DNA from 3 places in the Thermicanus aegyptius DSM 12793 genome. Region 2 is predicted to be linked to each of the others. Evidence: a T-box and tRNA genes for the amino acid it is inferred to sense, from the RefSeq annotation. Region 2 holds a T-box; the other regions hold tRNA genes.

Region 1 (6,735 bases), 2.9 Mb from region 2:
GTAAAGAAAAACGCCGGAAGACGTAGCAATCGCCTTTCCTCCTTTAAAACCCAAAAAGAGAGACTTGGTATGCCCGAGGATGGCAAACACACCCACCAAGTAGACTTGCCAGATCGGCTCGAGCAGCAAGTCGGCGATCCAGACGGCGAGGAAACCCTTTAGAATATCGCAGATGAGAGCCGCCGTTCCCACGAACGGACCTGCACAACGGAATGCATTGGTAGAACCAGGATTTCTGCTTCCGCATTCCAAGAGATTAATTCCTTTCATATTGGCAAAGATGACGGAAAACGGAACAGAACCGAGAAGATAAGCGAAGATTAATAGAATCCAGAACACGCGGTTACCTCCCATCTTCATCCTTCATTCACAGTATAGCAAAAAAAGCAGAAAGAAAAAGCCAAACCCCCTTAAAAAAATTGCAGAGAAACGATATACTATACAAAAGGCCACTTCATCTCATGAAAGGAGCAGGATCGATGCTGCAAGAGGCTGATGCTTACCAAATTATTGAATACATCAAAAATAGTAAGAAGAAAACCCCTGTAAAGGTATACATAAAAGGGGAATTGGAAGATATCCCGTTTGGAGAGGGGATCCAAACCTTCATCCAGGGAAAGACCGGAGTCCTCTTCGGCGATTGGAAAGATGTAAAACCCATCCTAGAAACCCATAAGGAAAAGATCGAGGATTATGTGGTGGAAAACGATCGCCGCCATTCGGCGATCCCCCTCCTCGATCTGACGGAGATCGAAGCACGCATCGAACCTGGGGCCGTCATCCGTGAACATGTGACCATCGGAAAAAATGCCGTCATCATGATGGGGGCGGTGATTAACATCGGAGCCGTCATCGGAGAAGGGACCATGATCGACATGAATGCGGTGGTGGGAGGGAGAGGAACCATTGGTCGCAATTGTCACATCGGCGCCGGAGCTGTTATTGCCGGAGTGATCGAACCGCCTTCGGCCAACCCTGTGGTGATCGAGGATGATGTTCTCGTCGGCGCCAATGCGGTTATCCTGGAAGGGGTTCGGGTCGGGAAAGGATCCGTAGTAGCCGCCGGCGCGATTGTAGTGGAAGATGTTCCCGAACATGTGGTGGTAGCAGGCGTTCCGGCGCGGGTGATCAAGAAGATCGATGAAAAGACGAAAGCGAAGACGGAAATCATACAAGCCCTCCGAACATTATAACTCTGGCGACCGTAGAACGGATGCCCCCGGAAAAAAGTGGAGGGAAAAGGAAAGAGGCGGGATTAAATGAGTGATCTCCGTGAAACCACTTTAAACCAATTAAAAGAGGCGTTGATCCAAGTACGACGAGACTTGCATAAGATTCCGGAATTGGGTTTTCAGGAATGGCAAACCCAGGCGTATCTTCTTCACTATCTTTCCCGGCTTCCCCAGGAAAGAATCGAAGTGAAAAAATGGGAAACAGGGCTTTTTGTCCTGGTGAAGGGAACCCATCCCCGGAAACGGTATGCTTATAGGACCGACATCGACGGCCTTCCCATCGAGGAGGAGACGGGATTTCCCTTCCGCTCCACTCACCCAAACCGCATGCATGCTTGTGGGCACGATCTCCACATGACCATCGCCCTTGGACTCCTCACTTATTTTGTCCATCATCCTCTAACCGACGATCTCTTGTTCCTATTCCAGCCTGCGGAGGAGGGACCCGGCGGCGCGTATCCCATGCGTGAGAGCGAGGAGATGAAAAAATGGTGGCCCGATGAGATCGTAGCCCTCCACATCGCACCGGAATACCCGGTGGGAACGATCGCCACCCGCCCAGGGATCCTGTTCGCCAATACTTCGGAGCTCTTCATCACCCTAAACGGACTTGGGGGGCATGCCGCCTATCCGCATCACACGAAGGATATGATCGTGGCCGCATCCCAACTGGTGACCGCTCTCCAGACCATTGTTTCCCGAAGCATGAATCCCCTCGACTCAGCGGTAGTTACCATCGGAAAGCTGGAAGCCGGTACGAGGCAAAATATTATCGCTGAGAAGGCACGCCTGGAAGGAACAATCCGAACCCTCTCCCAGACCAGCATGGAGAAGGTTCGTAACAGGATTATCCAGCTCGTGAAGGGAATAGAAGTCGCCTTTGAGTGTAAAGGAGAGATTGATTTCGGGTCCAGCTATACCCAGGTCTTTAACCACTCTCCCCTGACGGAGACTTTCATGGCATGGGCCGGTGAATTGGGAGATGTAGATGTGGTCGAAGCGAATGTGGCGATGACAGGAGAGGATTTCGGCTATTTTCTGGAGAAGATTCCCGGCTTCATGTTTTGGTTAGGCGTTGATTCTCCCTACGGGCTTCACCATTCCCGTCTTAATCCCAACGAAGAGGCCATCCAAGTGGCGGTTCGCCTCCTGATCCGTTATTTCCAATGGAAAACCTCTTCCCGATGAGGGGAAGAGGTTTTCCATTTCTATCTTCATCCTATGACCATTTCATGATCGTTTTCTCACACGATCGATCAGATCATCTTACTTCTTGGGACGTACGGTCTCCACCAATTTCTCCAGCTCTTCCGGAATGGAATGGATGCGGATATTTTTCAAGAGAGGATCAAAATTTTTCTTCATCTCCTGAAGTCTTGTGGGATGCAGGATCAGGCGGAGAAACAGAGTTTTCATCTCGTCCATATTTCGGGTAATCTCCGCCACCCCGGTCCGTTTTAGATAATCGGCATTCGCCATCTCCTGTCCGGGAATCGGTTTAAAGAAGATCATGGGCAGCTTCATGGCAATGCCTTCCGAGGTGGTTAGCCCCCCCGACTTCGTCAGCATAAGATCGGAGATGGCCATCAATTCGGCAATTTTGTCCATAAATCCAAAAAGGAGAATGGGATTTCTAGCCCCAGTGGCCAATTCCTGAAGGTGGGCGTAGAGTCGGCGATTTCGTCCCGCCACGACGATGATTTGAATCTCTTCTTCGATATAAAAGAGAAATTGGCAGAGTCGCGTTATGTTTTCGGAGACCCCAAAGGCTCCTCCCATGACCAAAACGGTTTTCCTATCCGGACTTAATCCATACTTCTTTAATAACTCCTCTTTATCAAAGGTTCGGTAAAACTCCTGCCGGACAGGAATGCCCGTTATTCGAATTTTTTCCAAGGGTACCCCTTCGTCCAGAAGTTGATCCCTGACCTCTGTAGAACCTACGAGGTAGAGATCCGTGTTCTCATGGATCCATTGACGATGGATCGCATAATCGGTAATCACGGTAACTGAAGGAATCGCAACCAATCCTTCCCTCTTCATCTCCGATAGCGCTCCCGCAGAGGAAGGAAAGGTATGGATGATAACCTGCGGTTTAAACTCCTGAATAAATTCCAAAAGCTTCTTCCTGCCGATAATGCTCCCAATATAGGTGATCTGTTTCCCGATGGCGGAGTTGGTAGGGATCCGATTAATGTGTTTGTAGAAAAAACCATAAACATTGGGTACGTGTTTAATTCCTTGAATATACATAAATTGGGCAAATCGGTTGAAAGCAGGGTTTAGCTTATGAATGTAGTCGATAATCTCTACTTCTATTCCGGGATGATGACGAACCAGCATTTCTTTTAATGCATAGGAGGCTTGGCGATGCCCTTCCCCAAAACTGGCAGACAGGATTAAAACACGCTGAAGCCGCAATATGGTCACCCCTTATTGGATTCGCTCACAGATCTCATCTTACTTTATAGATCTCATCTTACTTTATAGTATGAGTGGAAATCCTCAGGAAATCAATACCTTTTTTTTACTTCACCAGGATCGCACAAAAACGCTTATTTATGTAGTCCTAAAATAAAAACCACCTCAAGGGTGGCTTTGATGAGTTGGCGTAAGGAACCCTGTAAGCCAGTTTCTGTTCCTTTGTGCTCTTTTCGGTTGCCAACCTCGCACAAAAGGTGTAGTCATCTATCTATCGGGAAATTCCCGATCTCCCCTTTGGTTCCGATTCCCTCCAGGGAGCTCCCCTACCATAATTTGGGTTTCTCGCTTGCGGGGTTTACCTCGTTCCACCCTTTCGTCACCGAAAGGCTCGTCTCTGTGGCACTTTATGGCTAATGGGGGCTTAGGTCTAAGTCCCGTTCGCCGCCGTCGGCATCCCACAGGACACCGCCCTGGTTTGCACCAGGCGCAAACACTCCAAGCATCGCAGCTTGGGCGAGTCTGGACTTTCCTCTGCAGTGAAGAACTGCAGCGACTACACAGATTCCTTACAACTCATCATGATTTTCGCTCTTCTTCTTCTTCGTTAGATGGCGGTGCTGACGGGATTTGAACCCGCGATCTCCGGTGTGACAGACCGACATGTTAACCCCTACACCACAGCACCACGCATAAGTGAGCAAATGGCGGAGGAGGAGGGATTCGAACCCCCGTGGGTTTACACCCAAACGGTTTTCAAGACCGCCCCGTTGTGACCACTTCGGTACTCCTCCATTTTACCCTATTTTTCTCTTTTTATCCTACTTCTCACTTCTAAATCTGGTGGGCCCTGCAGGACTCGAACCTGCGACCAATCGGTTATGAGCCGACCGCTCTAACCAACTGAGCTAAGGGCCCGTGAAATGATGGCGTTCCAGGAGGGATTCGAACCCCCGGCCCACAGCTTAGAAGGCTGTTGCTCTATCCAGCTGAGCTACTGGAACATGGAGGGAGCACCCGGATTCGAACCGGGGAATAAAGGTTTTGCAGACCTGTGCCTTACCACTTGGCTATGCTCCCATATATGGGGCGGTCGAAGGGAATCGAACCCTCGAATGCCGGAGCCACAATCCGGTGCGTTCGCCACTTCGCCACGACCGCCATCATCATCCCCGAACATTGCAAATGTTACCTACTAAACCACATGCTTTTAACGAATTCCCGCCTATTTCTGGCGTAGAATTCGTTCCCCTGCACTTCAATCCTGGTTTCATCTACGATCCGCTTATACGTCTCACTTTTTTGAATGGCAGGGGCGGCAGGAATCGAACCCACACTAACGGTTTTGGAGACCGCTGTTCTACCGTTAAACTACGCCCCTATGAAAACGCTGGTAGCGGTGGAGGGAATCGAACCCACGACCTCACGGGTATGAACCGTACGCTCTAACCAGCTGAGCTACACCGCCATGGCGGAGTGAGAGGGATTCGAACCCTCGCTGGGTATAAACCCACTAACGGTTTAGCAAACCGTCCCCTTCGGCCTCTTGGGTATCACTCCAAATTTACCGTCATACATTTTATTTTATCTGTTTTATCCCAGAAGATCAAGGGAATGAACCGACAGAAGTTATCTTAACATAGCTTCCCCATTCGTTTCAAGCCTCTTTTTTCTTCCTCTTGAATGAAAAAGGCCCTTCTATTAGGGCCGCCTCATTCTCAGACACAGGATATTCCGGCTAACCTTCGTATCCACGTATACCTAAATTATAGGTGGAATGGTGGAGCATAGGGGGATCGAACCCCTGACCTCATGAATGCCATTCATGCGCTCTCCCAGCTGAGCTAATGCCCCATCCTTTTTAAGCGATCAGCAGAAATAAATGTATCATGATCCGATGGAAAATGCAACATCAATTTTTTCCAACTCCTAAAAAAAGAAGAGGAATGATTTCTCCCCTGTCGATTGATCATCTTCATCAGAAAAAGCGATTTCAACGGATCTCCCATCCTTTGATCGGAGATCCTGTTTTTCCTGCCCCTTTCTGCATAAGATATGTTGGAGGTGTTAGAAATGGCTCCTTTCCTGATCTATGCCCATCGGGGCGCCTCTGCCAGCACTCCCGAAAATACCATGGCCGCCTTCCGGTCGGCGTACCAAGAGGGGGCAGACGGAATTGAATGCGATGTCCGCCTTACAAAGGATCTCATCCCCGTCATCTTCCATGACTCCCATCTTGATCGAACCACAAACGGTACCGGACCGTTAGCCAAAATTACGTTCAAGGACCTGCAAAAGTTGGATGCCGGTTCATGGTTTCATCCAAGCTTTTCAGGAGAGAAGGTGCCGAGCCTCAAACACTTTCTGTCATGGGTCCAAAAAAGGCCTTTATTCATAAATTTGGAATTAAAGCCCTCCCCCGATCATAAGGAGATCCTGGAGAAAAAAGCATTGCGGTTGGTTCATGAATATGGCCTCATCGACCGCACCGTAATCTCTTCCTATGATGTAAACTCTCTCCTCACCCTTCGCCGTCTTGATGACCGGGTAAAAACCGCTCTCATCTACATTTACCAAACAGAGCCTTGGGCAATCGCCCGAGACGTGGGGGCATCCTCCTTGCATCCCTATTACCCCTTCCTTACCCTCGACATCTATTACGAAAGTCTCTCCAGAGGTTTCGAAGTCATTCCCTATACCGTAGACAACTGGGTTGATCTGATTGATGTGATGAAACTGGAGCCGGCAGGGATTATCACCAATTATCCTCAAAGGATACGAAAGCTTTTTTCTTTACATCGGTTATAACTTTACAGAAAATTAATTAAAAGTTCATCGTGAGGTGACATTTCCATCGTACAATAGAAGGGTAAGAGGCACTTGAAGGAGTGAACAGGGTGAAGGTTGTGCTCTTTACAGATACGTACAGACCGGAGGTAAATGGAGTGGCCATGACCCTGGGAAGGTTGGCCGATTATTTGAAGGAGAAATCCTTCTCCGTTAAAGTGGTTGCGCCCCTGCCTTCCATGATCGGCCGGGATGAACCCCATGTTTTCCGTAGCTACAGTCTCCCCTTCTTCCC
Region 2 (6,735 bases):
AAAGGAAAGTGCTCATCACATCGGACACAGGCTGGCGGTACATATAGGATTCTCCCAAATCGCCTCTTAACAGACTCCCTGCCCAAGCGAGATAGCGTTCATGGAGGGGGGCGTCAAACCCATAAAGGGCGCGAAGCTCCGCCATACGTTCTGCCGTAATATGGGGATTGGCACCGAACCGGGCCGTGATGAAATCACCGGGGGTTAAGGTAAAGAAGAGAAAAATAACGATCGATGCGCCAACTACGGTGGGAATACTTTGAAGTAACCTTCTGACGATATACTGTATCATCGCTTCCTCTCCTCATTGTGCAAATATGCCCAGCCCCAGGGCCGAGCATATTTGCATAAAAGTCTGATTTCTATAAAATCGACCTCATTGATTTTGAATGGTAACCTGGTGAAGGCTCCGACTGAAATCTTTATATGGCGAAATATCAAATCCGGTTAGGCGGGCATTGAAAGTGTTCATGTTGTACCTCTGATAGAGGAAGATATAGGGGAGATCATCGTTTAGCACCTTATAAAGCTCCTGGTAGATCTTTTTCCGATCTTCCTGTTTCAACGCCTTTTGCCCTTCGATGATTAAGCGGTCTACCTCCGGATTGCTGTAACCCAAGGTATTCTGAGTCCCTTTGGAATGGAATACGCTGTAATTATCCGGGTCAACGGTTAACCCCCAGGCGAGGAAATACATTTCAATATCGCCTTTATCCACTTTATTGGTGACGGCGTTGAAGTCGAGTTGCTCCACCACCAGATCGATGCCGAGTTCTTTATAGTTTTCCTTCATGATGGGAACAAGGGCTTCATTGACTGGGTTGGGAGTGGTGGCCGTAAAGGTGATGGTAAACTTTTGCCCGTCTTTATAACGGAACCCATCATCTCCCACCTTCCAGCCTGCCTCATCCAAGAGCTGTTTTGCCTTCTCCGGATCGTAATTGTAGTGGATAATATCTTTTTCATCCGGATAAGCCCAAGAGACTTTCGATTCGGGCACGTCAATCACATTGGCGAATCCCTGGGAATAGGCAAACACCGCCTCCTCCCGGTTTAGCCCGTAAGCCAGCGCTTTCCGCACCCGCTTATCCTTAAATTTATCCAATTTGTGATTCATGCCGATATATCCGTACCCGTTGTTGAGCAGGAGACTTCTGTTCAGGAACGGAATGGTATCCAAAAGTTCCATGTTGTCTTTGTTTACGGAGATCCCTTCTTCGAAGTCGGTTTCCCCGTTCTGCAACAACTGGATATTCGTTTCTTCGGTCGTCGCTTTAAAGATGATGTTCTTTACCTTTGGAGCTCCTTCCCAGAAATTAGGGTTCGCTTCCATTACCACTTCCTGGCCCGGGGTATATTTTTTTAGCACATAGGGACCGCTTCCCATCGGTTTCTGGTGAAGTGCGGTGATTCCGCTTAAATCCCCTTTCTTAAAGCCTTTTCCGTAATATTTTTTGGAAAGGGCCGGAACGTTAATTTCGAAAAGGGTTGTTCCCTTTGGCTCCTTTACCGTCACCTCCAGGGTTTTTTCATCGACGACCTTTACCCCCGAGATGGTGGTCACCTTTCCTGCTTTATCATTTTTGTACTCATCATATCCCACGATGCCGGCGGTGGTTAAATCGGCCACTCCGTCAAAAGTGGGATCCCCGATGATATAGTAGGAAAAAGCGAGGTCTTCGGCGGTAACCGGCGTCCCGTCGGAGAATGTAGCATTCGGATCGATGTGGAAGGTGTATGTTTTGCCGTCCGCGGAAACATCCCATTTGGCCAAATCAGGGATGAGCGTAGCATCCTTATCGGGTTTCACCAAAAATTGAAAAAGGGTATCCATGACGTAGACGTCATACTGGGAAGAGCCGTAAAGGGGATTGAATACGCCCTCGGTCGCGTTCATTCCGATGATAATGGTGTCGGTGCGAGCCTTGGCGGCTGCGGGAACGGCGGTGGGATCTTTGGCAGGGATGAAACCGAGAGTCGGCTTTTCCGCGGTATCTCCCTGTTTGTCTGTGCCTGTTACTTGCGTTCCGGTATCGGTATTCCCTCCGGCAGGGGGAGTGGTGGTTTGAGGGGCAGGTTCCGAGGTATTCCCTCCGCATCCTGAAAGGGCGACGGCTCCCAAAAGAAGCAGACTAACGAGGATTAGAAAAGCTTTTTTCTTCATCCTTTTTTTGACCTCCTCATTTTTATAAAATTTCGCACAGTTAAAAGATAAAAGGGCTCCTTTTTAGAAAATATGAGGCGAATCTCCTATTTGGTCAAGTCCTAATTGTGGTGTAAATTCTCCCCTCCCCGGTGATTGCATTATGTTAACTAACCTTTCGGACGCTCTGCTGTGACTCCGCCACCTCCTTCTTCCTACGCTCCTCCCGCCAGACGTAATAGTCTTCCATGTCAAAGTACCGGTGACCAGATTGCCATTTCTCGTCAATCTCCATCAGCAAGGCACCTAGAAGCCGTATCGCCGAGTCTCGATTCGGGTAGATTCGAATCACCCGATCTCGCCTGCGAATTTCCTCATTAAGACGCTCCTGACCGTTGGTAGTACGGAGACGTTTCCTGTACCGTTCTGGCAGCTCCAGTACTGCCGTGATGTCATCAAAGCCCGACTCGAGGATATCCACAGCTTTTCGTGCTCTATCGCTGTACTCTTTCACAACCTGCTCCATCAACAAACGGGCTGTCTTCACATCTGGCGCATCAAGGATGGCCCGCATTTTCCCATACAGCTCCTCCTGTAAACTCTTAGGCACGGCGTCCAAGAAGTTGCGCATAAAGTGCGTTTGGCATCGTTGCCAGGTACAGCCTTGAAACTGGGTGTGTAGGGCTTTCACAAGCCCGCTGTGGCTGTCAGAGACAACGATATCCACACCATGCAGCCCTCGGTCCTTCAACCAGCCGAAAAACGCACTCCAACTGGCTTCAGACTCGCTATCCCCGATGCGCATTCCTAGCACTTCACGGTATCCGTCTTCACCCACACCAGTAGCAATCAAAGCAGCCCTCGAGCGCACCCTGCCATCCTCACGAATCTTTAGCACCATGGCATCCACGATCACAAAGGGGTATTCCTTGTCCTTCAGGCTTCGTTCGTTCCATCCTTGGACAACGGGGTCCAATCGTTTACAGAGCTCCGATACGGTAGACTTGGAAAACTCTTCTCCACATAGCTCCTCCGTGATAGCGGCTACCTTCCTTGTGGATACACCATTAATAACCATCTCCATCATCGCCAGTAAAAGTGCCTGTTCACTGCGCTGATAACGGGCAAAAAGCTCTGTGGAAAACTTGCCGCTACGGAGTCGTGGCACCCGCAATACCAGCGTACCGACGCGGGTCGTGATGGGATGGGGGCGAGTACCATTGCGATAACCCTGACGATCTTCAGACCGTTCGTAGGGCTCTGCATTCAACTGCTCAGTGGCCTGGGCTTGAAGAACCTGATTCAGCACCTGTTCTAGTAAGACAGCCACCCCCTTATCTCCAGAAAATAGATCTTTCAAAATTTCATCGTTCAAGGTAATATTATATTGTGCCATCTCCATACCTCCCTGTAGATTTTGTTCACAAACTCATTCTACCAGAGAAGGGCGGGGGTGGCACCTGTGTATTATGTCACCCAGCTGAACGATTGATTTTACACCAATTATACGGACTCAACTTCCTATTATTTCCGAGGTCCATTATGTATAACGTATTATGTATTTTGTTAACAACATGAGAAATTCGAAGATTCATATTTTCTAAATTTGTTATAAATATTACCATCAATAATGCAATCTTGTCAATACGGTTAATCTATAATATTTTTTGAAAACACTTTTTATGACAAAGACCTGCCTAAATAATTAGGCAGGTCTTTTCGCAGAATGGATTGTTCAGGGGATCAACCGATAAATTCTTTTCCCATGTAGGGCTGTAGGGCTTCCGGAATTCGAATCCTTCCATCCTCAGTCTGATGATTTTCCAATAAAGCGATAAGGATGCGGGGGGAGGCAATCGCAGTATTGTTTAAGGTATGGCAATATTTTAGCTCCCCGTTATCCTCCCGGTACCTTAGTTTGAGGCGGCGGGCCTGGAAATCGTGAAATGTGGAACAGGAATGGGTTTCCCCGTAATTGCCCCGGGAAGGCATCCAGGTTTCTATATCATGTTTTCGAATCTGTCCTTGCCCCATGTCACCTGTGCATACCTGTACCACACGGTAGGGAAGCTCCAAGCCCTGCAGGATCTCTTCCGCATTCTGTAGGAGTTCGTAATGAAGGCGCTTCGATTCCTCCTCATCGTTCCGACAGATGATTACCTGCTCCACCTTTGAGAACTGATGAACCCGGTATAACCCGAATACATCCCGTCCCGCCGATCCCACTTCCCTGCGGAAGCAATCGGAGACTCCGGCGTACCGCTTCGGCAGTTCTCCTTCCGTTAAAATTTCCCCATAATGGTAAGAAGCAAGGGAAACCTCCGCCGTCCCCACCAGGTATTTATCCTCCTTCTCCACATGATAGGTCTGCTCCGCTCCTAAGGGAAAGTACCCAGTCCCCACCAACGCCATCTCATTGACCAGGACAGGAACAACCATCGGGGTAAATCCCTTCTTTCCCAGTTGATCCAGGGCAAATTGAATGACGGCCCGGTGGAGAAGGGCGCCGTCATTGATGAGGTAGTATGAACGGCTCCCCGCCACTTTCACGCCTCGCTCAATATCCACCATTCGGTGCATCTCCATCAGTTCTACATGGTTTCGGGGGGTAAAGGGAAATTGAGGAGGTTCCCCTACCCGCTTCACCTCTACATTATCCGAGTCATCTTCGCCTACCGGGGTGTCCGGAGTAGGGGGGTTCGGGACGCGAAGCATCAGTTCCTGATACTCGGTCATCACCTTTTCCAACTCCGCCTCCAACTCTTTTATTTGCTGGTTGATTCCTTTTGTTCGTTCGATGAGACGATCCTTTTCTTCCCCCTTAGCACTTTTGACCAACTTTGAATTGGCGTTACGTTCTTGTTGCAACCGCTCCACACTTTGAATCAATTCCCTTCGCCGCCCATCTACGAGAACCAAGCGATCCACATCGACGTCGACTCCCTTGTTGCGGGCCGTCTCCTTGATGAGATCAACATTCTCTCGGATAAAAGAAATATCGAGCATGTCCTAAGTCTCCCTTCACGATACATTTTTTCCTGCTTTTAAACGGTTTTTGATATTCATAAAAAAATACTCTCCCCCTTCTCCATGGGACGAGAGTACACCCGCGTTGCCACCCAAATTGGCCGCCCGATACGGCCCTGCTTCTAAAGGATAACGGACTCTCCGGATCAGGTTCACGCCTACCGACGCCCCCTGATCTACTCCAGGGTGGATTTTCGGAAAAAAGACCGGTGCGGTTTTCACCGACCACCGCCTCTCTCTGCCTGGTCTTTCCCCTACTTCCCCTATCATCGTCTGAATCGATTCTTCCAGCTTATTGCGTACGTCTCTCTTTGGCTTCTTTCACCTTTTGCAAGAAATAGCGATGAAGACGATAATCCTCTGTCAATTCAGGATGGAATGCGGTGGCAAGTAGCGTTCCCTCTTCTACCGCAACGATCTTATCCTGATATTTTCCCAACACCCGGGCTTCCCCTCTCACCTCCGTCACATAGGGGGCACGGATAAAGACCGCAAGAAAGTGATTGGCTACCCCGGGAAGCATCAATTCTGTTTCAAAGCTTTCCCGTTGACGTCCAAAGGCATTCCTTTCCACCTGGATATTCATCAGACCAAGGTGATTTTTTCCCTCTCCCCGGATCTCTTTGGCAAGAAGGATCAGACCTGCGCAGGTGCCGAAAATGGGCTTCCCTTCTTGATGAAATTCTTTGATTTTCTCCACAAATCCATAAAGGTTCATCAGACGGCCCATGGTGGTGCTCTCTCCGCCAGGGAGAATGAGACCGTCAAGATCGTTTAGTTGTTCCGTTTTTTTTACCACCACCGCCTCGGCTCCGGAAGCCTGAAGGGCTCCCACATGCTCCGACACCGCCCCCTGAAGGGCTAAAACGCCTACTTTCATCACTTACCATCCCCGCTCCGCCATACGATCCTTCACTTCCAGGGTAGAAATCTCGATCCCCTTCATGGGCATTCCGAGGTTCTTGGAAAGCTTGGCAATGAGGTCGTAATCTTGGTAGTGGGTGGTCGCTTCAACAATCGCCCGTGCCACTTTTTCCGGATTTTCCGATTTAAAGATGCCGGATCCCACGAAGATGCCGTCTGCACCCAAATTCATCATCAATGCTGCGTCTGCAGGCGTGGCGATTCCTCCGGCAGCGAAGTTGACGACGGGAAGATGTCCATATTTGTGGACCTGTTCCAGCAATTCATAAGGAGCTCCCAATTTCTTCGCCTCCGTCATTAACTCATCGTAGGACATCGATTGTACTTTGCGTATTTGGCTTTGAATCAAACGCATATGGCGAACCGCCTCTACCACGTTTCCGGTACCCGGTTCTCCTTTGGTCCGGATCATGGAGGCCCCTTCTCCGATGCGACGGAGCGCTTCCCCTAAATCTCTTGCACCACAAACAAAGGGAACGGTAAATTCTTTTTTGTTTATATGAAATTGTTCATCGGCAGGGGTAAGAACTTCACTTTCGTCAATGTAATCAACCCCTAAAGCCTCCAGGATGCGTGCCTCTACGAAATGACCGATCCTCGCCTTCGCCATAACAGGAATGGAGACGGCCTTCATCACTTCC
Region 3 (6,735 bases), 770 kb from region 2:
ACGACGTGACGGCGAGGGATCTGCAGAAGAGGCATCAGCAATTTTTTAAGGGGAAAAGCCTTGATACCTTTGCCCCCTTTGGGCCCTACCTTCTCGTGAATGAAGGCAATCTTATGTCCCAACCTTTTCATATTGAAACTTACGTAAATGGTGAGAAACGGCAGGACGGAAAGACCGATCAGCTCATTTTCTCCATTCCCAGACTTATACATATTCTCTCCCAAGGCATGACGTTAAAAGCCGGCGATATCCTGGCGACCGGGACGCCGAGCGGAGTAGGACAGGGCTTTACTCCTCCCCGTTACTTACGTCCTGGAGATGTGGTGGAGGTTCATATTGATCAAATCGGGGTGCTCAGGAATCAAGTGGGTCCAGGAGAGAAAAACTAGGAGGATAGGTTGTGAAGAAATACCAATTGGTGGTACGAGAAGACTCCCAGAGCAGGGAAATTGCAGCATGGATCGAAGAAAAACTCCAAGAGCATCAATGGCAAAGGAGCGAGGAGCCTGAGTTGGTGATCGCCATCGGTGGAGATGGGACGATGCTTGAGGCTTTTCACCAATTTTACCGTCCTGAGGTGGCTTTGGTCGGTCTTCATACAGGGCGCCTTGGTTTTTATGCAGACTGGGACAGGGATGAAGCGGAGGATTTTCTCCATCATCTTTTGTTCAAAACGCCCCGGATGGTGGATTACCCCTTGGTGGAGGCCCGTTTTGAGCTGGGCACAGGGAAAGTAAACCGCCATCTCGCTTTGAATGAGGTGATTTTACGCAGTAAAACCCTTTCCACCTTTGTGCTGGAAGTGTGGATCAACGAGCGGCGCTTCGAGTCTTTTCGAGGGGACGGCATCATCGTCTCCACTCCTTCCGGTTCCACCGGTTATAACCATTCCGTAGGGGGGAGCATTATTCATCCTTCCATTGAGGCCATTCAGGTTTCGGAGCTGGCCGCCATCAATAACCGGGAATTCCGCACGTTAAACCGCTCCTTTATCTTGCCTGCCCATCACGTCCTCGACCTCTATCCCAAAAACCCGGATCGCGACATCCTGGTTGGGATTGATGGAAAGGAACATTTCATAACGGGACTTACCCGGGTACGGATGCAGGTCGCACCGGAGAAGCTCCGCTTTGCCCGGTATCGCATTTTCCCCTTTTGGCAGCGAGTGCGGGAGAAATTCTTGGTGGAATAATGAGGAGAGAATCAAAACGAGATCTAATCGGTCACGGGTGGAGCAGCGGTTCAGGAATCTCGCTGTTTAAGTAGGATTCCAATTCCCCGACGCCTTTTTCCAGATCGGTCACATCAAATTCGCGATATAAGCTTTCATATTCCTGCTGTTTATGCCGATACATGGGATCATAGTAGTAGAGGAGAAGAAGGCGAATGAAGGAAGGATAATCCTCCCGATTGAGCGCATCCGCCATCTCTTTGGCAGCTGCCGGGGAGATTCGCTTCGCGATCAGCGTTAAGGCATGCTCCACCCGCGGTTTAAAATCACGGTGGGAGAGATATGGCTCTACATACTCTTCATAGAGTCGTGTGACCCTTGTTTCAAGATCGGCAGTGAGGAGGAGATGAACCCCTTTTTCCCGGGCCGCTAAGAGAAAATCAGGTTGGGTCGCTTTTCCAATGCGGCGACTTTCCGCTTCGAGAATCAGAAAGGGGCTTCCTTTTAAAGTGAAGAGCCTTTCGTAGAGAAGAGAATCGAACATCTTTTGGTTATAAGCCTCCCCATAGCCAAAATTCCCGAATACGGAGCCTCGATGATTGGCGAAGGCTTCCAGATCGACGGTTGGCCATCCCTTTTCCTGTAAGGCGAGGAGAACCTTCGTTTTTCCCACTCCGGTTAATCCATGAAGGTAAAAGAGATGGTCGGGGATGAGGCTTTCGTTTAAGTGCTCCAGAATATATTGACGATAGGCTCGGTAGCCGCCAATCAGGCGTACCCCTGAGAGGCCGACTAGGCCGGCAAAGGTAGCTACGGCTTTTGAACGCATTCCTCCCCGCCAACAGTACAAGGCAGGCTCTTTTCCCGACCGGATAATTTTCCTTAGCCCCTCCATCAAGTGGGGAATCTTCGGGGAGACCATCTCCATCGCCCTCCATTTGGCGGCTTCCGGTCCTTTATTCGTATATAAGATGCCGATTTCGGCTCTCTCCTCGTCTGAAAACAAAGGGAGGTTGACGGCTCCTGGGATACGGGCTTCATTAAATTCTTTAGGAGCCCTTACATCGACATATTGATACGCTTTATTCAGGAAAATTTCTTCGATGGGAAGATCACGCATAACCACACCGCCTTCAGGCTCTTATAGCATAAATTCTACTTTTTTTCGGGGAATTGTCAAAAACGGTTGGTTGGAAGGAGGCTGCAGAATGAAGGGGGAGTCTTTCCCCATACAGAGGGGAGATGAAAATAAAACGGAGGCTGATCTCCGCCGCCTCCCTGCGGTGTATCGGCTGCTGGATTATCCGCCGATCCGTCGTTGGGTGGAGGAAGGCATCTGCTCCCGGGAATATTTGGCCCAAGAAGTGGCAGGACTTCTACAAACCATTCGTGAGGAGATCTTGGCAGGGAGACGCAGAGTGGTAGACGAGGAGCAAGTAATGGGAGAGATCTCTTCCTCGATTCAGGCGAGGTTTCAGCCGCAATTGAAACGGGTGATCAATGGGACGGGAATTCTCCTTCATACGAATCTGGGAAGAGCCCCTCTCTCCGATGAAGCGGTCAATGCGATGGTGGAAATCGCCCGGTCCTATTCCAATTTGGAATATAATTTGGAAAAGGGGGAGAGAGGGTCGCGTCATGACCATGTGGAGGAATTAATCTGTCGTCTCACCGGGGCGGAAGCCTCGATGGTGGTAAATAATAATGCGGCCGCCGTTTTTCTCGTTTTGAGGGAATTGGCGGCCGGGAGGGAAGTGATCGTTTCCCGGGGAGAACTGGTGGAGATCGGTGGATCTTTCCGGGTATCGGAGATCATGCGAGAGAGCGGCGCCATCCTGGTGGAAGTGGGAACCACGAATAAGACAAATAGAGGCGATTATGAGAAGGCCATTACCGAGAGGACCGCTCTTCTACTTAAAGTGCACCCCAGTAATTTCCGCATGGTCGGGTTCACCCAGGAAGTGGCGATTTCTGCCTTGGCGGAAATAGGGAAAAAATACGGTTTACCAGTTTACCAGGATTTAGGAAGTGGAATCTTGGATGAGTTTCCGGGGCATTCCTTTGGAAATGAACCGTCAGCACGAAAGACGCTTTCGTCCGGTGCGGATCTCATCAGTTTCAGTGGGGATAAATTGCTCGGCGGACCCCAGGCAGGCATTATCGCCGGAAAGCGGAAATGGATCGAGCGGTTGAAAAAGAACCAATTGGCCAGGGTTCTCCGGGTGGATAAATTTACATTGGCGGCCTTGGAAGCGACCCTTCGTCTCTACTTGAACTCGAAGCGGGCGATGGAGAAGATTCCGATCGTAAGGGATCTCTTCCTTCCCGCAGACCAGGTAAAGAAAAAGGCGGAAAGGTTTCTTGAAAGCATCCTAAACGAAATGGAGGAGAGGAAATGGCGGGTTGAATTAGGGGAAGTCTCATCCGAAGTGGGTGGAGGTACCCTGCCTACCCATGTGATTCCGAGCTGGGCGCTTCTTCTATCCCATGATCAAGTCCGTCCCGTCCAATTAGAAAGAGCCCTTCGCCAAACAAATCCTCCGGTCATCGGAAGGATTGTGCAAGACCGCTTCTGCCTCGATTTTCGCACCATTCGCGAGGAAGAATATCCCGCCCTTTTCCGCTCCTTATTGGATGGGTTGGCAAACGTTCAAAGAGAAGAGTATGGGGAAATGGAGTAAATTAGGGAGAAAAAACCTGTTGACTTCACCGGTGCATTGATGGTATATTTAAAAACGTCGCTGCCGTATCGATCGTGTTTCCCTTTTCGGAAAAAAGACTTGAAAACCCGATGGGTTTCATAGTATGATATGTCTTGCCCCTACTATTCCGCAGTAGCTCAATGGTGGAGCAACCGGCTGTTAACCGGTAGGCTACAGGTTCGAGTCCTGTCTGCGGAGCCATGGATAGGTGTCCGAGTGGCCGAAGGAGCACGATTGGAAATCGTGTGTGCGGTTATAAGCCGTACCGTGGGTTCAAATCCCACCCTATCCGCCATCTATGCTCCTGTAGCTCAGTAGGCAGAGCGCATCCATGGTAAGGATGAGGTCGCAGGTTCGATTCCTGTCGGGAGCACCAGTTAAGAAGTTGAAGACGGTAAACGAAATTCGTGTAAGGAACTTTGGCGCGGTTCGGAGACGGCCCGTTGGTCAAGTGGTTAAGACACCGCCCTTTCACGGCGGTAACAGGGGTTCGAATCCCCTACGGGTCACCAATCTTCCCTTACACCTCACCGCTTTTACATTTACATTGAAAAGGACGGTTAGCTCAGCCGGGAGAGCACCTGCCTTACAAGCAGGGGGTCGGCGGTTCGATCCCGTCACCGTCCACCATCCGCATGAATCTTCTGTGATCCTTCAGATCGCGGGGTGGAGCAGTTCGGTAGCTCGTCGGGCTCATAACCCGAAGGTCGCAGGTTCAAATCCTGCCCCCGCAACCAATATTTATTGTCGCACTCGTGGTGCTGTGGTGTAGGGGTCAACATGCCGGTCTGTCACACCGGAGATCGCGGGTTCAAATCCCGTCAGCACCGCCATGTATGAACAGATGGCTCGATAGCTCAGTCGGTAGAGCAGAGGACTGAAAATCCTCGTGTCGGCGGTTCGATTCCGTCTCGAGCCACCACCATAGGTCGTATAGCGATCCCCGCTCGGGGGCATCGTTTTAAGGGGAAGGAATGAACTCCCCTTGATAAAAGAAATAAAAAATAATAAAATAACTTTTGTACGGGTTCTTTGGTTGATCGTCAAATTGGGGTGTAGCCAAGCGGTAAGGCAACGGACTTTGACTCCGTCATGCGTTGGTTCGAATCCAGCCACCCCAGCCATTTTATTTCAATAGCCATAAACTTGCGGATGTAGCTCAGCTGGTAGAGCACAACCTTGCCAAGGTTGGGGTCGCGAGTTCGAGCCTCGTCATCCGCTCCATTTTCTTCATGTGCCGGGGTGGCGGAATTGGCAGACGCACAGGACTTAAAATCCTGCGGTAGGTGACTACCGTACCGGTTCAAGTCCGGTCCTCGGCACCATTTCATCGATGCGGGATTTCCCCAATTCGAATACTTCATGTGCCCGTAGCTCAGCTGGATAGAGTGTCTGACTACGAATCAGAAGGTCGGGGGTTCGAATCCCTCCGGGCACGCCATATTACGGAAATCAGAAGTCGGATGCCGGAGAACGGGAATCAGAAATAGAATGGATTTGCGAAAGTAATTGAAATCGATAGATTATGCCGGTGTGGCGGAATTGGCAGACGCGCACGACTCAAAATTGTACGAGGCGGTTTTGGTTCGCGCGAAATGCCGGGACGCCTTGATAGATAAGGGGTTTGCGAAATGTCGACCTCGCTTTTTCCGGTTAGGCATCGCCAAACTCCGTAAATTTCAACCGCTTTTGACCCGCCTCGCTTTTGTAGCGACGTTGAGAGGTGGAGTTGTGTGCGGTTGGTGTGTCGACATTACCTCGAAATGATAAATGAGTCAAGTTGTTCGAATGTAAAAATCTGTAAAAATTTTATTGTGGACAATATGATTCAACTTGTGTTATAATATAATAATATGCCGGTGTGGCGGAATTGGCAGACGCGCGCGACTCAAAATCGCGTCCGAAAGGGTGTGGGTTCGAGTCCCTCCACCGGCACCATTACGTATATTGGATAACCCAGCCCGATGGGCTTTTTTTATTTTTACCTTGTTTTCTTTAGAATTGTTTGACACTGCAAACAGGGAAATGCTAACATTTGTCGAAATATACCCATGATTGACGTAGAGGTTCGGGGGTTTGGGAAGTGAACGGCAATCCGTCCGTGCATCATAAATTGGAGATGGCTCGACAAGAATTATTGGACCTCGGATTACGGAATTCTCTACTGAATTACCGTCTTTTGAAATCCCGTGGTTTGGAAGTGGTAGGCGGGTCACCGCTGGACGTTTTTGAAATTCTGGTTTGCAATCAAAAATCGGTCACCTTCATGCCCGTGGAGAAAGGAAAAAACGAATTGCTTCCATCTGAAGCGGAAGCTGAAGAAACTGAAAACGAAATTCCGTCTTCGGAAGAGGATTTTTCGCTATCCCAACAGCGCGTTCCTGAATCCAAGTTGAAAACGAATTTGACCGAAAAACAATTGCAGGCAAGGTTGTTAAATACATATTACACAGCCCGGACTTTTATCGAAGAACAGGGCGTTAACATTTTGTATATGGCTCTTGGAATGCTGCACTGGCATGAATCCGAAAGCAGTCAAGAGGTTCGAAAGGCTCCCATTATCTTGATCCCGGTGAAACTGGAACGGACGAATGCGCGGGAACGGTTCAAAGTCTCTTATACCGAAGAAGACATCGGATCCAACTTATCCCTGATCGCGAAGGCGAAAGCGGAATTCGGGATTTCCATTCCGCCTCTTCCGGAAGAAGAGGAGATCGATGTCGTCCAGTATTTCCTTCAAGTGGAAGAAGCCATTCAAAGCGAGCCTCGGTGGACGGTGGACAAACAGGCCATCGTTTTGGGATTTTTTTCATTCGGCAAGTTTTTGATGTACCGGGATTTGGACGTAACGAACTGGCCGGA

Evidence for each region. The T-box of region 2 lies ahead of serS (serine--tRNA ligase). A T-box ahead of a tRNA ligase gene usually reads a tRNA of that ligase, here a tRNA-Ser.
Region 1: it has a tRNA-Ser gene. The T-box ahead of serS (serine--tRNA ligase) is inferred to sense a tRNA for this amino acid. The anticodon was not compared.
Region 3: it has a tRNA-Ser gene. The T-box ahead of serS (serine--tRNA ligase) is inferred to sense a tRNA for this amino acid. The anticodon was not compared.

The regions. Positions count from the first base shown of each region.
Region 1 covers NZ_KI783301.1:628,717-635,451, reverse strand. The annotation lists gene plsY (glycerol-3-phosphate 1-O-acyltransferase PlsY) at 1-339, opposite strand, end outside; gene dapD (2,3,4,5-tetrahydropyridine-2,6-dicarboxylate N-acetyltransferase) at 480-1,193, shown strand; gene THEAE_RS0103355 (N-acetyldiaminopimelate deacetylase) at 1,260-2,420, shown strand; gene THEAE_RS19825 (MGDG synthase family glycosyltransferase) at 2,499-3,653, opposite strand; RNA gene rnpB (RNase P RNA component class B) at 3,852-4,221, opposite strand; tRNA gene THEAE_RS0103345 (tRNA-Asp) at 4,266-4,341, opposite strand; tRNA gene THEAE_RS0103340 (tRNA-Ser) at 4,359-4,447, opposite strand; tRNA gene THEAE_RS0103335 (tRNA-Ile) at 4,495-4,571, opposite strand; tRNA gene THEAE_RS0103330 (tRNA-Arg) at 4,581-4,657, opposite strand; tRNA gene THEAE_RS0103325 (tRNA-Cys) at 4,659-4,733, opposite strand; tRNA gene THEAE_RS0103320 (tRNA-His) at 4,739-4,814, opposite strand; tRNA gene THEAE_RS0103315 (tRNA-Trp) at 4,961-5,034, opposite strand; tRNA gene THEAE_RS0103310 (tRNA-Met) at 5,045-5,121, opposite strand; tRNA gene THEAE_RS0103305 (tRNA-Ser) at 5,123-5,213, opposite strand; tRNA gene THEAE_RS0103300 (tRNA-Ala) at 5,432-5,507, opposite strand; gene THEAE_RS0103290 (glycerophosphodiester phosphodiesterase) at 5,727-6,461, shown strand; gene THEAE_RS0103285 (glycosyltransferase family 4 protein) at 6,551-6,735, shown strand, end outside.
Region 2 covers NZ_KI783301.1:3,496,027-3,502,761, reverse strand. The annotation lists gene THEAE_RS0118485 (ABC transporter permease) at 1-292, opposite strand, end outside; gene THEAE_RS0118480 (ABC transporter substrate-binding protein) at 377-2,164, opposite strand; gene THEAE_RS0118475 (IS256 family transposase) at 2,310-3,539, opposite strand; gene serS (serine--tRNA ligase) at 3,887-5,149, opposite strand; T-box leader at 5,232-5,449, opposite strand; gene pdxT (pyridoxal 5'-phosphate synthase glutaminase subunit PdxT) at 5,463-6,050, opposite strand; gene pdxS (pyridoxal 5'-phosphate synthase lyase subunit PdxS) at 6,054-6,735, opposite strand, start outside.
Region 3 covers NZ_KI783301.1:2,728,544-2,735,278, reverse strand. The annotation lists gene THEAE_RS0114505 (fumarylacetoacetate hydrolase family protein) at 1-389, shown strand, start outside; gene THEAE_RS0114500 (NAD kinase) at 401-1,192, shown strand; gene mnmH (tRNA 2-selenouridine(34) synthase MnmH) at 1,224-2,291, opposite strand; gene selA (L-seryl-tRNA(Sec) selenium transferase) at 2,380-3,852, shown strand; tRNA gene THEAE_RS0114485 (tRNA-Asn) at 4,000-4,074, shown strand; tRNA gene THEAE_RS0114480 (tRNA-Ser) at 4,076-4,168, shown strand; tRNA gene THEAE_RS0114475 (tRNA-Thr) at 4,174-4,249, shown strand; tRNA gene THEAE_RS0114470 (tRNA-Glu) at 4,311-4,385, shown strand; tRNA gene THEAE_RS0114465 (tRNA-Val) at 4,428-4,503, shown strand; tRNA gene THEAE_RS0114460 (tRNA-Met) at 4,534-4,610, shown strand; tRNA gene THEAE_RS0114455 (tRNA-Asp) at 4,631-4,706, shown strand; tRNA gene THEAE_RS0114450 (tRNA-Phe) at 4,720-4,795, shown strand; tRNA gene THEAE_RS0114445 (tRNA-Gln) at 4,923-4,997, shown strand; tRNA gene THEAE_RS0114440 (tRNA-Gly) at 5,022-5,097, shown strand; tRNA gene THEAE_RS0114435 (tRNA-Leu) at 5,110-5,198, shown strand; tRNA gene THEAE_RS0114430 (tRNA-Arg) at 5,238-5,314, shown strand; tRNA gene THEAE_RS0114425 (tRNA-Leu) at 5,729-5,811, shown strand; gene THEAE_RS0114420 (DUF3320 domain-containing protein) at 5,957-6,735, shown strand, end outside.